Regions from separate parts of the Agrobacterium sp. 16-2014-1-2a genome, predicted to be linked through region 3. Evidence: riboswitches for the same ligand, from Rfam matches in the RefSeq annotation. Region 3 holds a riboswitch; each other region holds the start of a gene.
The links. A riboswitch is a leader RNA that binds a small molecule or an ion and turns the genes downstream of it on or off. The one in region 3 is predicted to bind thiamine pyrophosphate.
Positions count from the first base shown of each region.

Region 1 (3,273 bases), 160 kb from region 3:
GCCCAAGCGTATAAAAGGGCGCCTCACCGCATGTCTTCAACTGCTTGTCCATGTTCTCCTTGATCTTGTGCATCGGCACATGGCCGGGGCCCTCAATCATGACCTGGCAATCCTTCGCCCATGCGATCTGTGTCAACTCACCGAGCGTCTCCAGCTCGGCAAATTGCGCGGCGTCGTTGGCGTCGGCAATCGAACCGGGCCGCAACCCGTCACCCAGCGAGAAGGAAACATCATAGGCACGGCAGATGTCGCAGATCTCGTCGAAATGCTCATAGAGGAAGCTTTCCTTGTGATGATGCAGACACCACTTGGCCATAATCGACCCGCCGCGTGAGACGATACCGGTGACACGGTTGACGGTAAGCGGAATGTAATGCAGCCGAACACCGGCATGGATGGTGAAATAATCCACGCCTTGCTCCGCCTGTTCGATCAACGTGTCGCGGAACACTTCCCAATTCAGGTCCTCGGCAATGCCGTTGACCTTCTCCAGCGCCTGATAAAGCGGCACTGTGCCGATCGGTACCGGCGAATTGCGGATGATCCATTCGCGGATATTGTGGATGTTGCGCCCGGTCGAAAGGTCCATGACGGTATCGGCACCCCAGCGGATCGCCCAGACCATCTTCTCCACCTCTTCGGCCATGGAGGAAGTGACGGCGGAATTGCCGATATTGGCGTTGATCTTGACCAGAAAATTACGGCCGATGATCATCGGCTCAAGCTCGGGGTGATTGATGTTGGCAGGGATGATGGCGCGACCCGATGCGACTTCCTGACGGACGAACTCCGGCGTCACATAATCGGGTATCTGCGCGCCAAAACTCTCGCCATCACGAGCCAGCTTCTCCTTCGCCGCTTCGCGCCCCAGATTTTCGCGGATGGCGATGAACTCCATTTCCGGCGTGATGATGCCTGCCCGCGCATAGGCAAGCTGCGTTACGGCTTTTCCTTCCGTGGCCCTCAGCGGCTGGTGGCGCACGGCGAATTCCGGCGTCAGCCGCTCGCCGGTGGCAAAGCCGTTATCCTCCGGTTTGACGTGCCGACCGTCGTAAGCCGCGACATCGCCGCGCGCTACAACCCAGTCGTGACGCAGGCGTGGCAGACCCTTTTCGATCAGAACGTTATGCAATGGATCGGTATAGGGGCCTGAGGAATCATAGACCGTGACCGGCGGTTCGCCCGCCGTCGGGTGGACGGCGATTTCGCGCATGGGCACGCGAATATGCGGATGCAAAATTCCGGTTTTGTGGATTTTCGTGGAGGCGGGATGCGGCCCGGTTGTGACGACAAGCGGGATATTCTTGGCAACGATATTCATCATGAGGCTCCAAAGTTTGACAGTGGAGACCCAGTTCGAGCCGGAATGATGGAAAATACCGACGCGTCGGCAGCGCAAGTTACACGCAATCCGACCTTCGGTCTTTGCACCGTCCCTACGCCAGTATGAACTGGATCAGGTTCAACGGGTCACTGCGCATAAAAGCAGAATCTCAGCCCCTTGACGGGACACCCCTGGTGAATGGACACAAGAGAAAACACCGCCCGACATTTGTCAAGGGTGCTGCTGATGGCTGGCAAAGGTGGACGAACAACAAAAGCGCCGTTAGTGGTAATTAACCTAACGGTTTAGGCGAATATTATCGTTTTCAAATTAACGATAAGCACAAACCATCCTGATGTTAAATTCATGGGAGATAAGTCGGAATGAATGCGACTATTCGTGAAATACTGGCAAAATTCGGCCAGCTTCCTACCCCCGTCGATACGATTGAAAACGAAGCAGATCTTTATGCGGCGGGTCTTTCTTCCTTTGCATCGGTGCAATTGATGCTGGGTATCGAGGAAGCTTTCGATATCGAATTCCCCGACAACCTCTTGAACCGCAAGTCCTTTGCCAGCATCAAGGCCATTGAAGACACCGTTAAGCTCATTCTGGATGGTAAAGAGGCAGCCTGATGAATGTGACCGTTGCGCCGCAGGATGAAACGCTGTCCGCGCGCGCAAGCCGCGTCGCAGCAATTGCCGCCAAACACGCGGACGAGGTGGACGTCACCGGTCGCTTCCCGGAGGAAGCCGTCAAGGCGCTGAGACAAGAGCGCCTTCTCGGCATTCAGGTCCCGTCCTCTCTTGGTGGCGAAGGCGCATCCATACAGCAAATCGCCGATATCTGCGCCCGGCTTGGCCAGGCCTGTTCGGCAACCGCGATGATTTTCGCCATGCACCACATCAAGGCATCGAGCCTTGTGGAACACGGCGAGACAAGCCCATGGCATGCGGGCTTCATGAGCCGCATTGCAAGCGAACAGCTTCTGCTCGCCTCGGCCACGACCGAAGGCGGAATCGGCGGCAATCTGCGCAATTCCATCTGCGCTATCGAGGTCGAAGGAGACATTTGCCGGCTGGAGAAGGACGCCACCGTCATTTCCTACGGCAGCAATGCGGATGCCATCCTCATCACCTCGCGCGCCCACAAGGATGCCGCCCCGGCCGATCAGGTGATGACCGTCTTCCTGAAAGATCAGTACAGGCTCGAGAAGACCCATGTCTGGGACACACTCGGCATGCGCGGCACCTGTTCGGACAGTTTCCTGTTCCGCGGCGAGGCACCGGCGGTGCAGATATTCCCAAAACCATTTGCGGAAATCGCTGCGCAATCCATGCTTGCAAGCTCGCATCTTCTGTGGAGCGCCGTTTGGTATGGCATCGCGTCGGATGCGGTGCTGCGCGCGCAATCCTTCGTCAGGACGGCTGCACGCAAGTCGCCCGGTGTCACACCGCCAGGCGCTATCCACATTGCCGAAATTTCCACGAAATTGCAGGTGGTCAAATCCAACGTCATTGCGGGCGTAAAGGCTTACGAAGACACCAAGAGCGACCCGGACAAGCTGATGTCCATGGCGTTCGCGGTTGCCATGAACAATGTGAAGATCTGTTCTTCGGAAACCATTCTAGAGATCATCGACCAAGCGATGCTGGTCTGCGGCATCATGGGTTACAAGAACGGTACGCCCTACAGCCTTGGCCGACACCTTCGCGACGCGCATTCCGCGCGCCTGATGATTTCCAACGACCGTATTCTCGGCAATTCCGCCAATCTCCTGCTGGTTCACAAGCAGGACACCAGCCTCTTGGGATAAGACCATGGATATGCAAACATCGTTTCTCGATCTACTGTTCGAAGAAGGCCTGCTGATTGAAACGGGTGTCGATGGTCTTTACGGACGCAGCGGCCAGTTCGAGGACGTCATTGCCGCATTCGAACGCCTGATC
Region 1 is NZ_JBNWBX010000005.1:21,427-24,699, forward strand. It holds gene thiC (phosphomethylpyrimidine synthase ThiC) at 1-1,321, opposite strand, end outside; TPP riboswitch at 1,416-1,527, opposite strand; gene ACQZ45_RS16160 (acyl carrier protein) at 1,708-1,959, shown strand; gene ACQZ45_RS16165 (acyl-CoA dehydrogenase family protein) at 1,959-3,140, shown strand; gene ACQZ45_RS16170 (amino acid--[acyl-carrier-protein] ligase) at 3,145-3,273, shown strand, end outside.
Region 1: it holds a riboswitch for thiamine pyrophosphate, as region 3 does, so the genes downstream of both, thiC (phosphomethylpyrimidine synthase ThiC) here and thiB (thiamine ABC transporter substrate binding subunit) in region 3, are expected to answer to the same signal.

Region 2 (3,273 bases), on a different contig from region 3:
TCCGGGCGATGGGGAATGGATGCATCTTTGGAGTGGCGCGCGGTATTTTGGCGGGCACGAGATCACCGTGGAGGCTCCGATAGGCCAGCCGGCTGTGTTTTACCGCGCTGAAACGCCCTTTACTGCGTTATTTGAACAGCTTCGCAATATCGCTTGAAGCATCACCTTCCGGCCATTTCCAAAAAACGCCGCAAATATTGCGGCGTTCAACCGATGCTCTAACAGGCCTCGCTAAACGGCCATCAGCCCGTCAGGCGTGGTGATGTAATGGCTTTCTTGAACAGTACCGTCATCGCGTCGCTGATGCCCTGGGACGGGCTGACTTCGAAGTACAGACCCGGGGAAGCGCAGCTCTGCATGCGTGAGCCGATTTCCGCCTGAAAGGGCTTGATCCAGCTATTATACCAGTCATTCGTCGGCAGCGGCAGATAGGTGGTATAAAGCACCGCGATACGAAAACCCTTTTCCTTCAGTTTCGTACAGTCTTTGATGTCGATCGGCTCCTGACAGCGGCCTCCTGTCAGTTTTTTCGTACAGGAGGACGGCTTGTAACTGTCGCCCACCCCGTCTGAAACAAAGAAAATAACCTTATCCGGATTTGCCGAGCTTGCGCCCGTGCCCGAACTGCCGACCTTATCTCCAATCTGGATCAGTGCCCGGTCGAAATCTGTTTGCTGGTCGTTGTTGTATCCCTGATAGGGGATTGACATCAGGTTGATTTCACCAGCTTTTTTCTTTGCTGCGTCGAGATCCGAGGTTAGCGAAACGACCTCAAGCAGCTTGGTATCTTCCGCCCGTTCCCCAAAGGTATAGACGGCCATGCGATATTGATTGCTGCTTTTGCGCGTGGACTTTGCCGTGTCCATCAGGCTGGCGGTTGCCTTGGCAACCACGTCGATACGCGTTGTAACCCCGAGTTTCTTGGCCTTGAAGTAATAGCTGTTCGGGTCTGCCACGCCGTCCTTCACGATGTGACAGGCAAAAGCGCATTTATCGCCAGTGTTCGCAACCAGGGTGGCAACATCCGTGGGTGTCGCGCCCACTCCCATGGAGGGCGTATTATCAAGCAGAAGATAGAAATCGCTGAAGGTTTCCGTTTCGTATTTGGCCGTGGCCGTGCCGCCAACCGAAACGAAATCCTTCCCCAGAAGCCCTGAGAGGGTCGTGCTGACCGACGCCTTGAAGCTGACGGACGACTCGACCACATTGCCGTGCTTGATCACCGAAACATCGACAGAGGTAATGGTGTAGTCCGCGTCGCCGCGCTGATTGCCATCGAAGAATGCCCGGGCTTCTTCATTGCCGACGGGAATGACACCGTCCCCCGACATCTTCTTTGCCGCCTGAACACTTGCGGACATATCGGCGACTGCCGCCAGAGCCGCGGAATCCGCCGCCTGCTGCAGATCGGCTTTGACCGACATGCCGCGCGTAATATCGAGCGCCACACCGGCAGCCCCGCACAGAGGCACCATGAGCAGCGCGGTCAGAATGCCAAAATTTCCAGATTTCTCTCGCCAGAAGTTTTTCAAGTTCGCCCCCAACCAATCTGGGAGCTGAAGCTAATACAGCGGAATTGAAAAGCGGTTTCAATAAATAACTAATTTTTGATAAACTTAATATAATCAACAACTAATATGTTCGCGGCAAATGCGCCAATATTCTCGTTAACTTTCAACGTTGACATTACTTCAAAACCCTCCTAGCAAAACAGTCTCTTCCGAGGGGAGCACCAGACGGTGCTGAGATGGCGATGAGCCGGACCCTTGAACCTGATCCGGGTCATGCCGGCGTAGGAACGGAAACTGTAGCGCGTTTGCGGTACTGCCCTTTCTCTTCTCCGCTTTGCCCGGATCTCCGTGATCGCCACAGCTGGAGACCGAACGATGATGATGAAACATCCTTCCCTTCGTATACGGTACGGCTGCGTCTGAGCCCCGGCCGATGCGTGCCTCCCATGCGCTGAAGGGCGTCGTCCTTATTCTGATTGTCTGGCAGCTGGGCATCTGGCTGTTTGCACCGCCCCGCTACATCCTGCCCTCGCCCGCCGATGTTGCCGCAGCACTCCTGCGCCAGCCAGCCTTCCTGTTCGGACAGGCCATGGTGACATCAGGTGAAATGGCTGTCGGGCTTGCGGCTGGCATTGCCGCCGGCATTCTCGTTGCCTTTACGATTGCCGCCGTCCCGCGTTTTGGCCGCCTCGTCTGGCCCATGGTTCTCGTGTTGCAGGCATTTCCGGTCTTCGTGCTGGCCCCCATTCTCGTACTCTGGTTCGGTTTCGGCATGGCCTCGAAAGTTGTCATGACGGCGATCATCATCTTTTTCCCCGTCGCTTCAGCCTTCACCGACGGCCTCAATCGCACGGATCGGACAATCCTCGATGCCGCCTCGCTGACGGAGGCGAGCCACTGGCAAATCCTCACCCGGCTGCGTGTGCCGCTGGCGCTTCCCTCACTCATTTCCGGGCTGAGGGTCGCAGCTCCGCTCGCCCCGCTCGGCGCGGTCATTGGCGAATGGGTGGGCGCCTCCGCCGGGCTCGGTTTTGTCATGATCCAGTCCAATGCCCGCATGCAGACCGACACAATGTTCGCCGCCATGACCATTCTCGCCGTCATGGCGGTGCTGCTGCGGCTTGTCGTCGACCGGGCAACGGCCAACCTCGCCCCCTGGGCCAAAGAAACAGACCATCTCATTCCTTTCAAACATTTGCGGAGACTTTCGGCACCATGAAACGAACTCTTCTTTCCCTCGTCGTCGCGGCAGCAAGCGTGCTTTCGCCTGTGCAATCGCAGGCGGCCGACAAGCTTACCGTGTTGCTGGAATGGTTCGTGAACCCGGACCATGCACCGATGGTGATTGCCAAGGAACGCGGCCTGTTCGCAGATGCCGGGCTGGACGTTGAGCTGGTTCCGCCTGCGGACCCATCCGCCGTGCCGCGTCTTGTCTCGGCAAAACAGGCCGATATCGGTGTACACTACCAGCCGAACCTCTATCTCGACCACGATGCAGGGCTGCCGCTCGTCCGTTTCGGCACGCTGGTCGAAACCCCGCTGAACACCGTCACCGTTCTGGCCGACGGGCCGATCAAGAGCCTGAAGGACCTGAAAGGCAAGAAGGTCGGCTTCTCGGTTTCCGGTTTCGAGGATGCGATGCTGAAGCGCATGCTGGAGAAGGAGGGACTGACAAAGGACGATGTTGAACTGGTCAACGTCAATTTCTCACTCTCGCCATCCCTGATCGCCGGCAAGGTCGATGCCACGCTTGGCGGTTTCC
Region 2 is NZ_JBNWBX010000011.1:133,528-136,800, forward strand. It holds gene ACQZ45_RS24465 (alpha-glucosidase) at 1-157, shown strand, start outside; gene ACQZ45_RS24470 (TadE/TadG family type IV pilus assembly protein) at 243-1,532, opposite strand; TPP riboswitch at 1,714-1,816, shown strand; gene ACQZ45_RS24475 (ABC transporter permease) at 1,945-2,730, shown strand; gene ACQZ45_RS24480 (ABC transporter substrate-binding protein) at 2,727-3,273, shown strand, end outside.
Region 2: it holds a riboswitch for thiamine pyrophosphate, as region 3 does, so the genes downstream of both, ACQZ45_RS24475 (ABC transporter permease) here and thiB (thiamine ABC transporter substrate binding subunit) in region 3, are expected to answer to the same signal.

Region 3 (3,273 bases):
CTTCAGCCCGATAGCGGCACGGTAAAGCTCGGCACCAATCTGGAAATCGCGACGCTTGACCAGAAGCGTGAAGATCTCAATCCAAACGATACGCTCGCTCATTACCTCACCGACGGTCGCGGCGACAATTTGCTGGTCAATGGCGAGTTGAAACATGTGACGGGTTACATGAAGGACTTCCTGTTCCAGCCGGAACAGGCCCGCACGCCCATCCGCAACCTCTCCGGTGGTGAGCGCGCCCGTCTTATTCTTGCGCGCATTCTGGCGCGGCCTACCAACCTGCTGATCCTTGACGAGCCGACCAACGATCTCGATATCGAAACGCTCGATCTGTTGCAGGAAATCGTTGCGGGCTTTTCCGGCACGGTCATTCTCGTCAGCCACGACCGCGATTTCCTCGACCGTACCGTCACCTCCACAATCGCGCCCGCCAATCCGGACCAGCCGGATGGACGCTGGATCGAATATGCCGGCGGCTACTCGGACATGATGGCGCAACGCAAGGGTGCCGCAGAAGAAAAGCGCAAGGCGGAGAAGCAGGAAAAGGCAAAGACCGCCCCTTCCGCCTCCGCGTCGCAGGACCCCTCAAAGGCCAAGGGCAAGCTTTCCTTCAAGCAAAAATTTGCGCTCGAAAACCTTCCAAAGGAAATGGAGAAGGCGCAGGGCGAAATCGCCAAGCGTGAGCAGCGTATGGCCGATCCCAATCTGTTCACCAAGGACCCGGCTACCTTCAATACGCTGGCGCAGGAAATGACGAAGCTGCGCGAAAAGCTCGAAGCCATGGAAGAGGAATGGCTGGAGTTGGAGATGCTGCGCGAGGAAATTGAAGGGTGACTTGGTCGCGATTTCTTGACTGAGGTCTCATCCACCTTTGACAGGGAGGCGGAATTGCCGTTTCCTGTGCGGGTTCGGAGGAGTTCAGAAAATGCGCATGATCTTCGTCAATCTGCCGGTCAAGAATATCGAGACATCGAGAAGCTTCTTCACGGCTCTCGGTTTCACCTTCAATCCGGAATATTCGGATGACCGCACGCTCTGCATGATCGTTGAGGAGAACATCTTCGTGATGCTTCTTCAGGAGGAGCGTTTTCGCGATTTCATCAATGGCGATATCGCCGACGCCACACGCAGCACCGAGGTCCTGACCTGTCTCACAGCGGGAAGCCGTGAGGAAATCGACCGGATGATCGAAACGGCGCTCGCCTCGGGTGGCAGCAGCTGGAAACCGGTTCAGGATCACGGTTTCATGTATGCCGGTAGTTTTCAGGATCCCGACGGCCATGTCTGGGAACTGGTGCACATGGTGCAGCAGGCCTGACGGCAGCCATCTTGCCAATCAGAGACAGCGGGACTACATCATCATCTTGATCTAACGGGGTGTCTTTTGTGCTTGCGTGCAAAAGGCTGAGAGGCTTGCCAACCCGAAGAACCTGATCCGGTTCATACCGGCGGAGGGATTAGACGGCTTAAGGCAAGCGGCTATTTCCCTTTTCGTTTTTTGAGGAGATACCCGTGCGCCGTCGTCTTTTCCTGAATTCCCTCGTTGCCGTTTCGTTGTTTCTGCCCGGTCTTGCCACTGCTCAGGACAGACAGGAACTGACCGTCTACACCTATGAAAGCTTCGTTTCCGAATGGGGTCCCGGCCCCAAGGTGAAAGAGGCCTTCGAGAAAGTGTGCGATTGCACGGTCAATTTCGTCGGTGTGGCGGATGGCGTGGCGCTGCTCAACCGCCTGAAGCTTGAAGGGGCGGCGTCGAAGGCGGATGTCGTTGTTGGTCTCGACACCAATCTGGTCGCGGAAGCGAAACAGACCGGCCTCTTCGATATCAGCGGTATCGATGCATCGGCGGCCAAGGTGCCGGGCGGTTACAAGGACGACATTTTCGTCCCTTACGACTACGGTCATTTCGCCGTTGTCTATGACACGCAGACGATAAAAAATCCGCCGACGAGCCTGAAGGATCTGGTGGACGGCGATCCTTCACAGAAAATCGCCATTCAGGACCCGCGCACCTCCACGCCGGGGCTTGGCCTGCTGCTCTGGGTGAAGTCCGTTTACGGCGACAAGGCACCGGAAGCCTGGGCGAAGCTCCGGAAGCGCATTCTCACCGTTACGCCGGGCTGGTCGGAATCCTATGGCCTTTTCACCAAGGGTGAGGTGCCGATGGTGCTCTCCTACACCACGTCGCCTGCCTATCACATGGTCTCGGAAAAGACGGATCGCTATCAGGCCGCGGGTTTTTCCGAGGGGCATTACATCCAGATCGAGGTTTCCGGCCTTCTCAAAAACGCGCCGCACAAGGAACTGGCGAAGCAGTTCCTCGCTTTCACGCTCACATCAGGATTTCAGGATGCCATTCCGGAAAACAACTGGATGATGCCGGTCGCGGCAACGTCCACGCCCCTGCCCGAGGCATTTTCCAAACTCGTCGTACCGCAGAAGACCTTCCTGATGGACCCGGAAGAGGTGGCGAAGAACCGCAAGGCCTGGATCGACGAATGGCTTGCGGCCATGAGCATGAACTGAGCAAGAGGCACGCCCGCGCATGATGCTGCGTCGCGACTACAGATGGTCGATCATTGGCGGAACGGCGGCGTTTGCCGCCGTTTTCCTGTTCATGGCGCTTGCTGTATCAGCACTCCTGTCTTTCGATGCCGGCACATCCGCCACCGGAATCGTGGATGCCTACACGCTGCGCATCCTGCGCTTCACGCTCTATCAGGCAACGTTGTCCACTGTTCTTTCCATTGTTCTCGGCCTGCCGGTGGCGCTTGCGCTCTCCCGCAGACAGGATTTTCCGGGGCGGATTTGGATTATCAGGTTGATGGCTGTGCCGATGGGGCTGCCGGTCATCGTCGGCGCCTTCGGCATCATCACGATCTGGGGCAGGCAGGGTGTTTTGAATACTGCCCTTGTTTTTGCCGGTGCGGAGCAGCCCTTCAGTATTTACGGCCTTTCCGGCATTCTCATCGCCCATGTGTTTTTCAATCTGCCGCTTGCGGTGCGGCTGATGCTGGCCGGGCTGGAGCGGATTCCGGGCGAATATTGGCGGATGGCGGCAAGTCTTGGCATGGGGCCGGTTTCGGTTTTCCGCTTCATCGAGTGGCCGGCCGTCTCGCGGCTTGTTCCCGGTATTGCCGGGCTTGTCTTCATGCTGTGCGCCACCAGCTTCACGCTAGTGCTTCTGCTGGGCGGTGGACCGGCGGCGACGACACTTGAGGTCGCAATCTATCAGGCGCTGCGGTTTGATTTCGATCCGCAAAGGGCAATCGC
Region 3 is NZ_JBNWBX010000005.1:181,493-184,765, reverse strand. It holds gene ACQZ45_RS16885 (ABC-F family ATP-binding cassette domain-containing protein) at 1-834, shown strand, start outside; gene ACQZ45_RS16880 (VOC family protein) at 926-1,318, shown strand; TPP riboswitch at 1,364-1,474, shown strand; gene thiB (thiamine ABC transporter substrate binding subunit) at 1,513-2,526, shown strand; gene thiP (thiamine/thiamine pyrophosphate ABC transporter permease ThiP) at 2,546-3,273, shown strand, end outside.